DNA from 4 places in the Metabacillus indicus genome. Region 3 is predicted to be linked to each of the others. Evidence: riboswitches for the same ligand, from Rfam matches in the RefSeq annotation. Region 3 holds a riboswitch; each other region holds the start of a gene.
The links. A riboswitch is a leader RNA that binds a small molecule or an ion and turns the genes downstream of it on or off. The one in region 3 is predicted to bind cyclic di-AMP.
Positions count from the first base shown of each region.

Region 1: linked by a shared signal. The riboswitch ahead of ACK1LH_RS17975 (dicarboxylate/amino acid:cation symporter) and the one ahead of ACK1LH_RS13825 (cation:dicarboxylate symporter family transporter) in region 3 are both predicted to bind cyclic di-AMP.
Region 2: linked by a shared signal. The riboswitch ahead of ACK1LH_RS17945 (potassium channel family protein) and the one ahead of ACK1LH_RS13825 (cation:dicarboxylate symporter family transporter) in region 3 are both predicted to bind cyclic di-AMP.
Region 4: linked by a shared signal. The riboswitch ahead of glnA (type I glutamate--ammonia ligase) and the one ahead of ACK1LH_RS13825 (cation:dicarboxylate symporter family transporter) in region 3 are both predicted to bind cyclic di-AMP.

Region 1 is NZ_CP176757.1:3,501,327-3,505,758, reverse strand. Features, by position in the region: gene ACK1LH_RS17985 (M3 family oligoendopeptidase) at 1-358, shown strand, start outside; gene ACK1LH_RS17980 (alpha/beta fold hydrolase) at 416-1,150, opposite strand; cyclic di-AMP (ydaO/yuaA leader) riboswitch at 1,267-1,410, shown strand; gene ACK1LH_RS17975 (dicarboxylate/amino acid:cation symporter) at 1,572-2,819, shown strand; gene ACK1LH_RS17970 (sensor histidine kinase) at 2,935-4,293, shown strand; gene ACK1LH_RS17965 (response regulator transcription factor) at 4,290-4,432, shown strand, end outside.
Region 2 is NZ_CP176757.1:3,493,664-3,498,095, forward strand. Features, by position in the region: gene ACK1LH_RS17935 (ZIP family metal transporter) at 149-874, shown strand; gene ACK1LH_RS17940 (TrkH family potassium uptake protein) at 904-2,220, opposite strand; gene ACK1LH_RS17945 (potassium channel family protein) at 2,239-2,895, opposite strand; cyclic di-AMP (ydaO/yuaA leader) riboswitch at 2,998-3,138, opposite strand; gene ACK1LH_RS17950 (heavy metal translocating P-type ATPase) at 3,866-4,432, opposite strand, start outside.
Region 3 is NZ_CP176757.1:2,693,177-2,697,608, forward strand. Features, by position in the region: gene gndA (NADP-dependent phosphogluconate dehydrogenase) at 1-845, opposite strand, end outside; gene ACK1LH_RS13820 (DNA polymerase IV) at 950-2,191, opposite strand; cyclic di-AMP (ydaO/yuaA leader) riboswitch at 2,381-2,521, shown strand; gene ACK1LH_RS13825 (cation:dicarboxylate symporter family transporter) at 2,610-3,872, shown strand; gene ACK1LH_RS13830 (hypothetical protein) at 3,910-4,140, opposite strand.
Region 4 is NZ_CP176757.1:3,516,664-3,521,095, reverse strand. Features, by position in the region: gene ACK1LH_RS18050 (amino acid permease) at 1-973, opposite strand, end outside; gene glnA (type I glutamate--ammonia ligase) at 1,161-2,498, opposite strand; cyclic di-AMP (ydaO/yuaA leader) riboswitch at 2,615-2,749, opposite strand; gene ACK1LH_RS18040 (DUF2294 domain-containing protein) at 3,004-3,381, opposite strand; cyclic di-AMP (ydaO/yuaA leader) riboswitch at 3,741-3,877, shown strand; gene ACK1LH_RS18035 (hypothetical protein) at 4,240-4,432, shown strand, end outside.

The DNA of each region.
Region 1 (4,432 bases), 810 kb from region 3:
GAGAATCAGCGAGCTGATGGAAGACGCTCAGAAAGAAGCCTATTGTGATTCATTAGGCGAGTATCACCCGCACTTCTGGGCATCAAAGCTCCACTTTCATATTACGGGCGTTCCATTCTATAACTTCCCGTATACATTCGGTTACTTGTTCTCGCTTGGAATCTATGCAAAAGCGCTTGAGGAAGGAGCTGCTTTTGAGCAGAAATACATTGCCTTGCTTAAAGATACAGGCTCGATGCAGGTTGAAGATCTTGCCATGAAGCATCTTGGCGCTGATCTGACAAAAGAGGATTTCTGGAAAGACGCAGTGGCTCTTATAGTTCAGGATGCAGAGGAGTTTCTTGAGGCAGTAAAATAATTATAAGATACTGCACCCTTAAGCTATTTGAAGGGGTGCAGTTTTTTTGTTTAAAACTTATTGATTCATGATGATCCATCTGTCGATTGTATTAACAATAAGGTCCTGCTGAATATAAACGTTGATGTCCGCTTCATTATCGCCTTTTTGATTGCCGTAAATGCCGAACTGCGCATGATTTCCGCCTTTAATTTGATAGAAAAATGTATCCTCTGAAAGCAGGTGTTTTTTCTCCCTGATATCATCAAGAGTGGCCAAACCGTCTTTCTCTCCGTAAATTGTCAAAATCGGAAAATCAGTCCCGGAAAAATCACTGGAATCTGTGGGATAGGCAGCCATAAGGAACAGTCCTTTTATTGTATCCTGGTGGTCATAGGCATAGATCGATGCTGAAGCTCCCCCAAGTGAGTGCCCTCCCAGATACCATTTTGTGATTTCCGGATTGTCTTTAATTACATTCCCGGCTTTATTGATGCCGGCAATCGCCAGGTTAAAAGGCATTTTGACAATCGCCGCTGTATATCCCCGCTGAGCAAGCTGCTCGGCAAGATAGGCGTAAGCTTCAGGCTCGACCTTTGCTCCGGGATAAAAAATAATGCCCGTATTTGTCTTCTGATTCACCGGTTCAAAAAGCAAATAGCCGTCTGCTGTGTTTTCCTTTTGAATATTGGTCGAGTTGTAAAGGTCTTCAGTTGCTTTATATGTCTGCTGTGACCATATGAAAAAGCCTGCAAACGCAAGTACAAGTACTGCCACGGCTATCAGAAAAAAATTTTTGATCCATCTTTTCATGGGAAAACTCCTTAATTTATCGCGATTTCTGCTAAATTTTATGCTTAAATCCAACTAAAGGCAAATTTTGATGTTTGCCAAAAGACAAACTATTATTTAGAATAGTAGTATAACTTAATAAATATACGCTTAATCCTTAACAGGAGCGGGGGACCCGAGTAAGTGCGCATGCACTGGGGGTGAATCCTTGTAGTTTTGAGGTAGGACAGCTCTTCGTCCGAATCCGACAGCTAACCTCGCTTGCGCTGGAGAGACTCAACTGTGAAAAGTCATAATTATTCAAATTGACGAATGCAAACCATGGGTTCCTCCTGTGGTTTTTTTGTATTTTTTAAAAAACTCTCACAATCATGTTTCTCCATCCCGTTAAACTGGGAATAAATAACTAGCTTTTTATTATTCTATTTTACGGAGGTTGTCTATGAAACTAGCAACGAAAATCATCATTGGTCTCATTCTGGGTGCAATTGTAGGATTAATCCTCAATATTACCGCCCCGGATTTATTTAAGCAGCTGGATACATTCCTGTTTACGCCGCTTGGAAAAATCTTCTTGAACTTAATTAACATGCTTGTTGTGCCGATTGTCTTCTTCTCTATTACTCTTGGGGTAGCCGGGCTCGGTGATCCGAAGAAGCTTGGGAGAATCGGTGTTAAAACTGTAACATTCTTTCTTGGAACAACCGCACTCGCCATTGTCATCGGACTGGTTCTTGCCCTTACGATTCAGCCGGGGAACTTCGGGGAATTTGATACATCTTCTGCAGAGTACGAAGCGAAGGAAGCCCCTTCTGTAGCGGAAACACTGCTGAACATGATTCCAACAAACCCTGTTAAGGCTTTTGCTGACGGCAATATGCTTCAGATTATCGTTTTCTCAATCTTTGTAGGTCTTGGTATTACATTCCTTGGTAAAAAGGCAAGTGCTTTGCTGAGATTTGTTGAGCAGGGCAATGACTTAATGATGTACCTTGTCAATCTTGTAATGAAATTCGCTCCATACGGCACATTTGGTTTAATCGCAGCGGCAGTCGGCAGCCAGGGACTCGATGCTCTGAAGGCAATGGGTCTCTACATGGGAGTCGTTATTCTTGCCCTTGTGATTCATGCCGTTGTCACATATGGATCGGCCATCTTCTTCCTTGCAAAACAAAGTCCGGTGGCATTTTTCAAAAACTTCTCGCCGGCAATGGCAGTTGCCTTCAGTACGTCAAGCAGTAATGCAACACTTCCTGTATCTATGGAAACAGCCCAAAAACGCCTGAAAGTTCCTGAGCCGATCTCAAGCTTCGTTCAACCGCTTGGCGCAACAATCAACATGGATGGAACAGCAATCATGCAAGGTGTAGCGACAATCTTTATTGCGCAGGTTTACGGTATCGACCTTACAATCACTCAAATGATTACGGTCGTTCTGACAGCTGTTCTTGCATCAATCGGTACTGCCGGTGTGCCGGGAGTAGGACTAATCCTGCTTGCCATGGTACTGAACTCTGTCGGTCTTCCAGTAGCGGGTATCGCCTTGATCATCGGTATTGACCGTCTTCTTGATATGGCGCGTACAGCCGTTAACATCACTGGAGATGCAGCATGTGCTGTTATTGTTGCTGAAACGGAAAAGAAACATGGAGAATATAAGATTCCTGAAATTGATGAGAAAATGGTTTAATACAGAAAGCGGCCTTTGGGGCCGCTTTTTGTGTATGCTTTTTTAGCCCGCTTGCACAAATTATGCACATTTTTCTGGTATGGTAAAAGAAATAAGAATAATAAGGGGATTCACCGTGAACAAGCTTGCCATTAAAATTGGATTATTGTTTTTTATCATTATCTTAATAGTAGAGACCTGTCTTTTTCTCTTTTTATACAGAAATCTTGTAAATACACGTGTAGAAGAAGAGCTGACTGCCCTGCAAATCAGGGGGGACAGCCATCGTGATGTCCTTGAGAAACACGGGGATGAAACAACAATGGAGCATGTGGTTCTCATGGAATCTGAGGCTGATACGGACGTTTTGCTGACAGCAGCGGATAAAACCGTTCTCTATGGATCTGCTGATCTCAATTCTGATATGGAAAAGGCATTAATGGAACCTTCGGCATCGGGGGAAGACTGGAAAAACAGTCCTTATATATGGACGGCAAGCCCCGTCCGCGACGGGGAAAAGGTAAAAGGATATGTCTATATGTTTAAAGGGACAGATTCCATCCAATCCATGATCTCAAGGCTGAACGACCATTTCCTTTTTATCGGCACTGTTTCTGTGCTGCTGACGATTATAGCCGTTTTCTTTTTATCAAGAATTGTGACAAAGCCCATGCTCAAGATGAAAGAGGCAACGGAGCGGTTAAGTGCAGGGGATTTTACGGTTAAGCTGCAAATGCACAGAAACGATGAGCTTGGCGAGCTTGGTGCCTCCATTCAAAAGCTGGCAAGTGATCTTGAGCACCTGAAACAGGAAAGAAACGAATTTTTGGCAAGCATTGCTCATGAATTGCGTACCCCCCTCACGTATATTAAGGGATATGCTGATGTGGCAAAAAGACCGGAGCTTCCTCCTGCTGAGCGATCGAACTATTTGACAATATTAAGCGAGCAAACATCCAGCCTGTCAAGATTAGTGGAGGATCTGTTCGAACTGGCAAGAATGGATCAGCTGTCCTTTCACATTGAAAAAGAGAAAACGGAGATACGGTCATTCCTCCGAAAAACAGTTGAACAGGTTCAGGCCGTTCTGGCAGACAAAAAAATGGAGGTTGTAGAGGACTTTCCGGAAGATAAGGTCTATCTTTTTATTGACCTGGCAAGGTTTGAGCAAGTTACTTTGAATATTTTAGACAACGCCATCCGCTATTCGGAGGAGAATTCAGCCATTACAGTCAAAGTCCGGGAAGAGCATCATTCCGTGAAGATTGCCTTTTCTGATGAGGGGATCGGGATACCTGAGAAAGACCTGCCGCATGTCTTTGACAGGCTCTACAGAGTAGACAAGTCGAGGTCGCGCCACAGCGGAGGGACAGGTCTTGGTTTGGCCATCGTAAAAGAAATTGTGGAGGCTGCGGGAGGCACAGTCCGTGCAGAGAGCAGTCTTGGAAAAGGAACTTCTATTATCATTGAGTTTCAAAAGGAGTCAAAAGCATGAAAAAAATACTTTTGATAGATGATGAACAGCTGATGCTTAATCTGCTGGAGCTTTATCTTGTGCCTGCAGGCTATTCCTGCGTGAAAAGCACCGACGGCAATGAAGCGGCAGACTTGATCGCAAGTGAAAACCCTGCTCT
Region 2 (4,432 bases), 800 kb from region 3:
TCCAATGATTGTGCACCCCGTTTCAGTAAATGCGTTCACTTCTTATTTTACTGAAAATTCAAATCTTTTACATATGTTTCTTCGTATTCTTTTAACAATCTTTGGAAAGCTATAGATAGAAAATTCGGGGCAGGAGGGAGTCAGACAAATGCTTCAGGCAGCACTTTGGGGAGCTTTTGCTGGTTCCTCTATTTTGCTGGGCGCATTGCTTGGCATTTATAAGGAAATCCCAAGGAGAATTCTTGGGTGGATAATGTCGTTTGGTACAGGTGTTTTAATAGGGGCAGCTTCCTTTGAACTTTTGAGGGAATCTGTAGATGATGGCGGCTTGATGACCGCATCAGCGGGATTTATCATTGGTTCGCTGACCTTTACCATCAGTGAACTGCTGATTACGAAAAAAGGGGGCAGCGACCGAAAACGCTCAGACAAAAATCCCGAGAATCATTCGGGAGTCTCGATTTTTATCGGCACGGTCATCGATGCCATACCCGAGTCCGTCATCATCGGAGTCAGCCTGCTTCAGGAAAATGCCGTCAGTTTCCTGATGGTCACAGCTGTTTTTATCAGCAATTTCCCGGAGGGACTTTCAAGCTCTGTGGGACTGCGCAAGGACGGGTATTCAAAAAAGAAAATCCTTCTCATGTGGCTCATCGTTCTTGTGCTGTCCTCTTTAAGTTCGTTTCTTGGATATACGCTCCTTCAGCAGGCAGGCCCTGCCGTCATAGCAGGAATAGGCGCCTTTGCCGCAGGGGGAATTATCGCTATGGTTGCTTCGACCATGATGCCTGAAGCGTTTGAAGAGGGCGGCCCGGTAGTAGGCTTTATTGCTTCCATTGGTGTACTGGCTTCATTAATCTTATCTAACTTGTAAAAGGGCCCCGCTTTTGCGGAGCCCTTTTCTCATCCTGTTAAAATGTCTTCATTTGGATATTTGATTTTTTCTTTCTTTGGTTTCGCCAATGAGAACAGAAGTGTAAGAGGCCCAACTTTTCCAATAAACATAATGATGATGATTACTTCTTTCCCAAGATCCGACAGGCTGCCGGTGATCCCCATCGATAACCCAACCGTTCCAAAGGCGGAAACGACTTCAAAGAGGATTTCTATAAATGAGGCTTTTTCTGACAGGGTCATAATAAAGATTGCTGTCAGTACAAACATCAAGCTTACCATCGCAATAGCCAGCGCCTTAAGAATAAACCTCGGATGGATGCTTCTTCTCCCGATTGTCAAATCTTCTTTTCCGCGCAGGAAGGTAATGGTCGCAAAGACAATAATGATCGCTGTCGTCAATTTAATCCCGCCCGCAGTCGATGCACTGCCGCCCCCGATAAACATGAGAATGATCATCAGAAAAAGAGTCGCTTCATCAAGGCTCGCCATATCGAGTGTGTTAAAACCTGCTGTTCTCGGAGAAACCGCCTGGAAATAGGAGGCAAGCAGCTTGCTTCCTGAAGACAGATTCCCGAGTGTTTCCGGATTGCTGTACTCCACGAAGAAGATAAAAAACATGGCAAACACATTTAAAACGAGCGTGCCGATCAGCATGATTCTTGTATGAAGAGAAAATTTGCTGAACTTCCGTTTTTTCCATATATCCAGGAGTACGGTAAACCCAATCCCCCCGATGATAAACAGGGAGGAAATAACGATATTGACCAAAGGATCATTTACATAGCGGATAATATTATCCGGCCACAGGGCAAATCCGGCATTATTAAAAGCTGATATGGAGTGAAAAAAGCTGTAGAAAAGACCTTTGGACCAGCCAAATTCTGGAACCCAGCGGATTGATAAAAAGACCATGGCAACAAATTCAATCAAGATGGAAAACAAAAACAAGTGTTTGACAAGATTGACCACTCCGCCAAGAGATGTTTGGTTAAGCGCATGCTGCATCACAAGACGTTCTTTTATCCCAATCTTCCTGCCAAGGACCATATAAATCAGGATGGCAAAAGACATAATACCAAGTCCGCCAAGCTGAATAAGGAGAGCGATAATGGTCTGCCCGAATGTAGTAAATGTGCTTCCCGGATCAACCGTAGCAAGACCTGTAACCGTCATGGCAGATGCTGCAATAAATAGGGCGTCAAGCCATCTGACAGACTCATGCGTAGCGAATGGCAATTTCAGAAGAACCGTTCCAAGCACAATGCCGGCTGCAAAAACGACGACAAGCAGCTGAGAAGGATTTAATCGTGTTAACCTCTGCATTCTTTTTCTGCTGAACACCTACATCCCCTCCTCCTCAAACCTTGAAATGTCTTTATTGCGTCCGATGACAAGCAGAATATCACCGCTTTTAATGAATTCTTCTGCAGGCGGGGAAACAATGATTTCTTCCTCCCGCTGAATCCCTACAATGTTGCAGCCGTATCTTGATCTGATATCCAGATCAATAAGCGTTTTCCTGTGGATTTTGGAGGTCGCCAAAAGCTCCGCCATACTGTAATCCTTTGAAAGTTCAATGTAATCAACCATTTTTTCAGAAAAGATATAATGCGCGATCCGCTTTGCCATATCGCGCTCGGGATGAATCACTTTGTCTGCTCCTATTTTGTCTAAAACTTTATGATGATAGTCATTTTGGGCTTTTGCCCAGACCTGCGGAATCTTCATTTCTTTCAAAAGCAGAGTAGTCAGGATGCTCCCTTCAATATCATCTCCAAAAGAAACAAAGGCATGATCCACATTCCGGACCCCCAGCTGCTTTAGTGTTGCTTCATCAATCGCATTTGCCTGCACAGCAAGAGTGGCATATTGAGAATAGTACTGCACCTTTTCATCATCTTTATCAACTGCCAGCACTTCAATTCCCATTTCATGAAATTCCTTTACAAGACTTCCTCCGAAACGTCCAAGCCCAAAAACCGCAAACTGCTTTCTCACCTGATTTTCCTTCTTTCAATCCATTAATTTTGCACACAAAAAAGACACAGAGGTTCCATGAACCACTGCGCCTGTTTTTTCAGACTGCAATATGTTTCATTTATCCTCTCTCAAGAACGCTTGCGAAGTTAGCTGTCGGATTCGGGCCATGAGAGTAGCCCTACCTGTAAAGGATTCACCCCGAGCTGCAGTCTGCAGCAAATTTGGGTCCCCCGCTCCTAATGGATTCAGCGATTTAAGAACATATGAATGTGAGTTATGAGAGTATCTTACTCCTGTTGGAATGGACAGTAAAGAGGCATATTCGGGCAAAAAGCTTTAATTTTACGTGTAAATCGTTTGGTTAAGCGCTTACATATGTGTTTTGCTGACTCTGGCTGTAAATTTTAGGGTTTCTCGGATATTGTACTAGTGAACTTTGATGCTGATATCTGAACCGCAGGAGGGACATGACTCGTTACCGCCGACTTTTGCCTTTTTTCTGCCGACTCCCGTGTTTTATCTACCGACTTTTGAACTTTCACTGCCAACTTCATCCATTTTACATCCAACTCTCTCTGCAGGCGGTTCCCACAGTATAACTTCGTTTTCCCTAGAAAAAGAAGGCATCTAAAGAGGGCTTCTGCCTGGCTAACGATCCAGCTCAGTTTTAGAACCAAATCTCCGTAAAATCAACAATCATACAGCGAATAAAAGGCCAGAATACCTCTTTTCTAGAAACCTTGTGACCGAGTTCAGCGTTCCGCTAGAAAAAGAGGTCATCTCAGAGGGCTCCAGTCCGGCTAACGATCCAAAGTCAGAGTCTAACAGTCCAAACTGCCTTGCTAATAAGCGAAATACCGGGTCTAACAATCCAAAACAAGCATCTAACAATCCGAGGTCAATTCAGAGCCGGATCCCCATCATTTACAGCAGGCAATCACTGCATCAAAAAAACCAGGCCGCCGCAGCAGACCTGGTTTCGATCTCTTTATAATTTTGCACGCTGCAATCTCAAGGCATTCAGTACGACTGATACGGAACTGAAGGCCATGGCTGCTCCGGCAAGCCATGGTGCAAGCAGCCCTGCCGCTGCCACTGGAATGCCAAGCGTATTATACCCAAAAGCCCAAAAGAGGTTCTGCTTAATGTTGCGGATGGTCAGCTTGCTCATGTAGATGGCATCCGCAATGCTGTTTAAATCGCCTCTCATCAGCGTAATATCTGCCGCTTCCATGGCGATGTCCGTTCCTGTGCCGATTGCCATGCCTGTGTCTGCAGCAGCAAGGGCGGGAGCATCGTTAATGCCGTCCCCAACCATCGCCACTTTTTTCCCGGCCTTCTGAAGGTTTATCACTTCTTCTGCTTTTCCTTCAGGAAGCACTTCAGCAATGACATGCTCAATGCCCGCAGCTTTTGCGATTGCCTGCGCTGTCCGTTCGTTGTCGCCGGTCATCATGATGACGTCGAGTCCCATCTGCTTTAAGCGTTCAACCGCTGCTTTAGATGTCTCTTTAATCGTATCCGCTACAGCGATCAAGCCCGCCAGTTCTCCGTC
Region 3 (4,432 bases):
TCCGTAATAATCGGAAGCGGAACACCTAAATCAAGGGCACTTTTGCTTGTCCATTTTCCAGTTCCTTTTTGTCCTGCTGTATCCAGAATCATATCGACAAGCGGCTTGCCTGTTTCATCATCTGTTTTTGTGAAAATGTCAGCCGTGATTTCAATCAGATAGCTGTCAAGCTCGCCTTTATTCCACTCGGCAAATACTTCGTGGAGTTCCTGTGCAGATAAACCAAGAACATTTTTAAGGATGAAATAAGCTTCTGAAATCAGCTGCATATCGCCGTACTCAATGCCGTTGTGCACCATTTTCACATAGTGGCCGGCACCGTCCGGACCGATGTAAGTTGTACATGGATCTCCGTCCACTTTTGCAGAAATCGCTTCGAAAATCGGCTTTACAAGTTCAAATGCTTCCTTTTGTCCTCCAGGCATGATGGAAGGTCCTTTAAGGGCTCCTTCTTCTCCGCCTGAAACGCCGGTGCCGATAAAGTGAATGCCGCTTTCAGCAAGCTCTTTGTTTCTGCGCTGTGTATCTGTGTAAAGTGTATTTCCTCCGTCGATCAGAATATCGCCTTTATCAAGATGAGGAAGAAGCTGCTCAATCGTTGCATCTGTTGCAAAACCGGCTTTTACCATAAGAAGAATTTTGCGCGGTGTTTCAAGAGACTGAACAAACTCTTCAATGCTGTATGTACCTGTAAGGTTCTTGCCGCTGTGTTCTTTCAGCATTTCTTCTGTTTTATCTGAAGAGCGGTTATAAACGGCCACCGAATAGCCGCGGCTTTCTATATTAAGAGCGAGGTTTTTGCCCATGACGGCCAAACCGATAACGCCAATTTGCTGTTTAGACATGTTTATACTCCCTTTCTGTCCCAAATATCGTTGTTCGCATGAATATGCATTCCTTCTGTAAAATAACACAGTGCCCTTGCTTTTATCAAGAAAAGCGCCTTGTCTCATTCCCTTAAAAAATCTTTATTGAAACTTGTCCCGCTTGTTTTATCATCTTCCAGGCGGACCGCTTTCATCCCGCGTTTTATGACACTTTCGCCAAATTTTTTCTGGATGTCTTCAATCGTCTTATAAAGCGGCTCTTTTTTTGCATCCTCCTGAAAAGAAAACAGATCCAGCTGTTTATAGGCATCTCCTTTTGGGACAAGGTCCTGGCACGTCACCCCGAGCAACCGTACCGGCTCTCCTGTCCAGTGCCTGTCAAAAATCTCTTTGGCGTGAGTGTACAGCTCTTCTTTTTCACCAAGCGGGTTATTGACTGTCCGACTGCGGGTAAATGTGCTCCGGTCTGAGTAGCGGATCGTAATAAAGATTTTTGTTCCGAGCACCTCTTTCCGCTTCATCCGCATGCTGACTGACTGGGAAAGGCGGTTCAGGGTATCATACAGGACGCGCACATCGCTTGAATCTTTGGAGAGAGTGGTTGAATTCCCTATGCTCTTAAAATCATTGATGCTGTCCGGGTTAACTTCTCTGCTGTCTATGCCGTTTGCCCGTTTTTTCAGCCGTTCACCGTTTATGCCCAGGAGCTGTTTCAATGAAATCGGATCGGCTTCAGCCAAATCTTTGATTGTTTTGACGCCGATGGTGAGAAGTTTTTCTGCCGTTTTTTCCCCCACTCCGTGCATCTCGCCTGCTGGAAGCGGCCACAGTGTCTCGTGAAGCTCCCTCTTTCTGAGGACGGTGATGCCGAGGGGCTTTTTCATATTGGAAGCCATCTTGGCCAGGAATTTATTCGGTGCAATGCCGATACTTGAAGGCAAAAGCAGTTCTTCGAGCAATCGCTGCTGAATCGTTTTTGCCACTTGAAGCGGATTGCCTTCCTTCAAATATTCCGTCAAATCCAAATACCCTTCATCTATAGAGACAGGCTCAACCAGATCCGTAAATTCTCTTAAAAGGTCAAACATCGCTCTGGATGCCTTCCGGTACCGGTCAAAATTCGGTTTCCTGACAATCAGTTCAGGGCAATGGCGCTTCGCCTGCCACAACGGCATGGTTGTTTTCACGCCTCTGGCCCTTGCCTCATAGCTGCACGTCACAACAATACCCTTCCGCTCTTCCACATTTCCGGCTATGGCGAGCGGCTTTCCCCTCAGTTCAGGCTCAAACGCCATCTCAACAGATGCGTAAAAACTGTTCATATCCACATGGAGAATGACCCTTGGACCGCTCTGCTGTTTCATGCCGTTCAACTTCTTTCCAAACTGTTATAGTGCCTCAATTTTATCACAGTCAGCAGATGAACCGCTAATGATGGGGGCGGAATTAGAAAAGCGCAAAAATTTGATCCTTTCTTACTTTTTATAAAACAATTGACAGATTCCCCTTATCACAAGTAAATTATATCTTGTGTGTTTTTACGGTCCGTTAAATTTCATAACAAGCTTAATCTATTCAGAGCGGGGGAATCATGCATTTGGTAAGGCTCTTACCTTGGGGTGAATCCGTAAATGGAAGGGAACTCTCAATCCCGAATCCGACAGTTAACCTCGTCTGCTTTATTGGGAGAAAGACTTTAATTGTGTATTAAAGACCTTTCTTACTTTAGATTGGTCTTTTTTTGTATTTTCAGAATTCTTACATCTCAGAGGAGGTTCTTCTATGAAAAAAATTCGTTTGGGACTGGCTTCCCAAATTTTTATTGGTTTGACTTTAGGTATTTTAGTAGGTGTTGTCTGGTTTAATGACCCCCGAGTTGCCGCAGTTTTGCAGCCGCTTGGAGATTTGTTTTTGCGTTTGATCAAAATGATTGTCATTCCGATTGTTATCTCTAGCCTGATCGTTGGAGTTGCAGGTGCTGGGAATGGAAAAAACGTTGGAAGACTCGGCGGAAAAACCATTCTTTATTTTGAAATCATTACAACTGTTGCGATTGTCCTCGGCGTATTGCTTGCAAACGTCTTTCAGCCGGGGCAAGGAGTTGACCTTGAATCTGCCCAAAAAACAGATATCCAGCAGTATGTCGATACATCTGAAGAACAAAGTGAAAAATCGGTTGCCGAAACGTTCCTTCATATCGTGCCGACGAACTTCTTTAAATCTGTCGTAGAAGGCGATATGCTTGCCATCATCTTTTTCTCCGTCCTCTTCGGACTTGGCGTAGCAGCCATCGGAGAACGGGGAAAGCCGGTCCTTCAGTTCTTTGACGGTGTTTCACACGCGATGTTCCACGTCGTCAACCTTGTGATGAAAGTGGCTCCTCTCGGCGTGTTCGCCCTGATTGGAGTAACCGTTTCGAAATTCGGAATTGACTCACTGCTTTCACTTGGAAAATTGGTTCTATTAGTATATGCTGCCCTGATTTTCTTCCTGATTGTAGTACTAGGGGCAGTTGCCAAATGGGCAGGCGTCAATATCTTTTCCCTGCTTCGCTACATTAAGGACGAGCTGCTGCTTGCGTTCAGTACATCAAGTTCTGAAACTGTCCTGCCCCGAATCATGGAAAAGCTTGAAAAGATGGGATGCCCTAAAGGAATTGTGTCCTTCGTCGTTCCTATTGGATACACTTTTAACCTTGACGGATCAGTCCTCTATCAGGCCATCGCTGCCTTGTTCCTTGCACAGGTTTACGGCATCGAACTGACAATCGTTCAGCAATTGACTCTGATTTTAGTCTTGATGGTTACGTCTAAAGGAATGGCTGCCGTTCCTGGAACATCCTTCGTCGTTCTGCTTGCCACTCTCGGAACAATCGGCATTCCGGCAGAAGGACTTGCCTTCATTGCAGGGGTGGACCGCATCATGGATATGGCCCGCACAGTTGTCAACCTTGTCGGCAATACCCTTGCTGCCATCGTGATGTCGAAATCCGAAGGCCAGTATAACCGGATTAAAGCGAATGAAGTCATGAAAGCAAGTGCATAAATAAGTTGAGCCCCCGGAAAATGTCCCGGGGGTTTTGTTAATTCTTATTGTACTTCTTGAATACATATGTAAGCACTCCTCCAACAATCCCGATCATGGCAGCAACCGGTGCAGAAAACACAAATCCGAATGCTATTGCAAATCCGACTCCGGCACCTACGGACGGGTCCTCGTTAGGATAAAGTTCTGCAAAGAGTGCCAGCCCCAGACAGATTAGAATAAATGATCCAATCTCTGTAATCAAAAACCCCTGAAAAAAATGTTTCATCTTATGCTCCTCATGATTTTATTGAAGTTCTCTCTCGTGAGAACATGGATTGTGTATTTGCTTACCCTCCACCCATCGATTTTCGGTATCAGAGGGTACGATTCACCACTTTGCTTACCCTCTCACATCGTTTCTCAGTTTGCGGGGGTACGATTCACTGCTTTGCTTACCCTCCCACATCGTTTCTCGGTTTCCGAGGGTACGATTCACCACTTTGCTTACCCTCCCACATCGTTTCTCAGTTTCCGAGGGTACGATTCACCACTTTGCTTACCCTCCACCCATCGTTTCT
Region 4 (4,432 bases), 820 kb from region 3:
CCTGCGCATACATCATCACGAGAAGCACAGTCGTAATACCTGCAATTGCTCCGACAGAAACGAAGCCTGCCAGTGTGTTCTGACCGACAAAGTGAAGGGCGAAAGAAACCGGATCGGCTACATTCAGTTTTGTATAAGGAACCATTCCTGTCAAAATAAGCGAAACGATGATATACAGAGCTGTACAAACAGTCAAAGAAGCAATAATGCCGATTGGGACATCCCGCTGTGGTCTCTTCACTTCTTCAGCTGCAGTGGCAACAGCATCAAACCCGATATAGGCAAAAAACACAGTCGCAGCACCTGTAACAATCCCGTCAAAACCAAAAGGTACAAACGGCGTCCAGTTTGCAGGCTTAACATACCACACACCAGCTACGATAAAAGCGATGATCACGGCAAGTTTGACGAACACCATGATGTTGTTGACGCGGGTGCTTTCTTTGATTCCTTTTGACAGAAGTGCGGTGATTAAGAAGATGATGCACACAGCAGGCAAATCGATCAATCCGCCCTTTCCAGCTCCGGGAGCGGAGGTGATGGCCTTGGGCAGGTCCAGTCCGAAACCTGCGAGCAGTGATTGAAAGTAAGCAGACCAGCCGGTTGCAACAGCAGAAGTGGCAAGCAGATATTCAAGCATCAGGTCCCACCCGATTAAAAAAGCAAAAAACTCTCCAAGTGTTGCATATGTATAGGTATACACGCTCCCTGAAATCGGCACGGAGGAAGCGAACTCGGCATAACAAAAGGCAGCAAGCGCACATGCAATACCGGACAGGATAAAAGACAGAATGAGTGCAGGGCCCGCAGCTTCTGCAGCAACCACTCCTGTCAGAACAAAAATGCCCGTACCCACGATGGCTCCGATGCCGAGCAGGGTCAAATCCATTGCACCCATCGTGCGTTCAAGTGACTTTTGCTGACTTTGGGCAAGTAGGTCGGTAATTGATTTTTTTCGGAAAAGGGAATTCATACAGTATCCTCCAACAGTTGAGAATAACACTCTCACAAAAGTATATTGATATAATAACCAGTCCGCTCACCTTGCGAATCAGCTTATTTTCTTACGTTAACCAACTGGCCGGAAATTATGAATTCCTTCACGGAATGAGACACAAAAAATCCCGATTCAACAATGAACCGGGGTTTTTGATTTTCTATTAAAATTTCATCTGATAACGTTCAATTTCCCATAAATGTACGGTATTTCTGTATTCGTGCCATTCAGCCCTTTTATGAAGAAGAAATTGACGGAAAACGTGAGGCCCTAGAACCATTTTCGCAAGTGGGCCGTTTTCCAGCAAATCCAGTGCTGTCTCAAGGTTATCTGGAAGATGCTTGATGCCTTTTTCAAGCCGCTCTGATTCTGTCATGCTGAATATGTCATCATGCACAGCAGCCTTCGGGAATTCTGATAAGGCAATGCCTGCCATTCCGGCTTCAGCAATCGCGGCATAAGCAAGGTATGGATTAGCGCTTGGATCAGGATGCCTCACTTCAATGCGTGTTGCAGCCCCTCTTTTTGCCGGTATGCGAATTAAGGTTGAACGGTTTGAGGTTGACCAGGCAATATAGCAAGGAGCTTCAAAGCCAGGAACAAGCCGCTTGTACGAATTAACAATCGGGTTAGTGATGGCGGTCACTTCTTCAATATAGGTCAGTATGCCATTGATAAAGTAGTAGGCTTCATTTGAAAGCTGCATATCATCGTTTTCGTCGTAAAACGTATTTTCCCTATCCTTAAGCAGCGAGATGTTCACGTGCATGCCTGATCCGTTTATTCCTTGAACCGGTTTAGGCATAAAAGAAGCATGCAGATTAAATTGCTTTGCGACATTTTTAACAACCCATTTATAAGTCGTTGCATTATCGGCAGAAGTCAGGGCATCGTTAAAACGGAAGTTGATTTCATGCTGGCCGTTTGCTACTTCATGGTGTGAGGCTTCAATTTTGAAGCCCATTGCTTTTAACGTCCGGTAGATCTCAAGCCTCACTTTTTCACCTAAATCATGAGCGGGTTCGAAATAGCCTCCCAGATCATGCGGATTTGTTGTCGGATTTCCATTCTCGTCGGTTTTGAAAAGGAAGAATTCCAATTCAGGCCCGATGCTGATGGAATAACTGAGTGATTTTGCTCTTTTCATTGCCTGCTGCAGCACAAATCTCGGATCACCTTCATAAGGAGTCATATCCGGATTGTGAATGCTGCATAGAAACCTTGCTTCCGCATACTTTTCCTCAACTGACCAGGGAATGATGGCAAATGTGTTCAAATCAGGCTTTAAATATAGGTCGGACTGATTAATTGGACAGAAGCCCGTGATTGACGACCCGTCAAACATCATTTTACCTTCCACCGCCTCATCAATCTGATCAGCTGTAATGGTGACATGCTTTAAATTCCCTTCAAGATCAACAAATTGAAGGTGCAGCAATTCTACATGTTTTTCAGCTATTTCTGCCTTGATTTCACTTAACGTATCTAAAATGGTCAACATAAAAAACACCCCGATTTTTTAATTTTTGTCTGACATTACGAACGGTTTTTGAAAAATCGAAGGATTATATTTTTGTTTCAGCAAGCGGGTTTTAGCCGGCTCTGAATAGTCACACCTTCCTCTCTCAAACAACGCATACGGAGTTAGCTGACGGATTCGGACGGTAAGAGTCGCCCGGCCGCTTGATGCTGCGGCTTCACCCCGGAAGATTGGGTCCCCCGTTCCTTTAGCGGATTCTGCGAATTAGGAAATAAATTGAGCCTATCATAAGCCCGGGTAATTTTACTTGTAAAGCTCTGAAAAAGAGGAATAATTTAGAAATTAATCTATCCAGACTCTGTTTTTCTCTCGTTTTCTCTCTCATTCTCTCTTTTTTAATTTATTGTATATCTCCAGATTATTATTTATTATTCCTGAGAAGGTGTTTGAAATGAGGTGGAAAATAGTTGAATACATAGAAAAAAGGAGTATGCGGGCTATGCATACTCCTTTTGAAATGCGGTTTTTAGCCTTTTGATTCGAGAGAACGCTCTAAATCCTTATCTACCACAAAAACCTCAATCCGTTCCCCCATTTTGGTGCTGATGTCGCTGTGGCTGGACAGCACTTTGCACCCGGTGCATCTTTCTACGATTTCCTCAAACTCTTTACTGTACATTTCACGCAGGACTTGTCTCATTTGTTTCACAAGCTTTCTGCCATTCTCGTTTTCAACCAGGTGTTTTTCTTCAACTGTGAGAACACCTTTGAACCTCGCGATCACCATATCATGGACAATGTAGGTTCTGGTCTCCTGAGGACCGCGTCCAATTAAGTCTCTTTGAAGCTTAATAAAGGCTTCACTAAGTTCCATTTCTAATTTTTTTTTTGGCGACACAGCCATATGAATATACCCCCGGCAAACATGCTTTTGATTAACATTGCTGCTGCAGTTGCGCAGATCCACCGTCATACAATGACAAAATCTTATCTTGCTGGTGAGTGCGCTTTGCATATATTGACGAGTTTATCTTACTTACACACCCAGACCCTGTCAATAGCAAACTGTAAATGATAGGGAATAGTATGCTGGTAATATGCTGCAGCAATCGTTAAAAAAAAGACTTAAATTTTGTAATAACATGAGCAAATAAGAGTAATAGAGAGAATGAAAGGCGAAAGCAGTATAATTCACCTGATTTTCGGTGTATTTCCCTGTTTACACGATCTCACCGCGGGAGTAAGATAATCACGTAATCACGAATTGCATAACGGCCTAGTCCCGAGATTCGGGAGCGGAGGAACCAATTTTTTGGGGTTAATTCTGCATTTGCAGGAAGGATGAGATCTTTCGCCATCCTACCCGTCAGCTAACTTCGTCGGCTAAAGCGAAGGAGGTCAAAAGACCGCCTTAACAGGAGTCTTTTTTTTACTGCCCTTTTTTAAGGCAGAGAAGAGGCCTGGGGACTGTAAAAGGTCTTTTTGATGCATGCAATTCATTCGAAAAAGGAAAAAACGGAAGACGGAACGCAAAGAGGGCCTCGGCTTGCTGGGCGTTAAGTAGACCAATGAGTACTTTTTCTCCAAAACAGCCATATGTAGATCAATCTAGCTTATTCTGCTGATTTGATTGGATATGGATCTGTTTGGGGAAGGGTAAGCATTGGTCTCTTTTTTTTACACTTGGGCTGCTTCATCCAATAGGGGTAGAGCCGGCAGGAGGGGAAAAATACCGTTATACATGGATGTGCGGGGGATGACGATGAATCACACACTGGTTATAGGCAAGGGAGATTTATTCGGTTCTGTCGTAGAGAGTATAAGCGTGAATAGAAGATTTGCAGATGTCATGAACTATGAGCAGTATGCGTGTGAACTGTCGAACTCTAGAGATGGAAACACACGAATGGATAACCTGATCGAATTGGAAAAGAAGTTTTCAAATTATCGTTCTG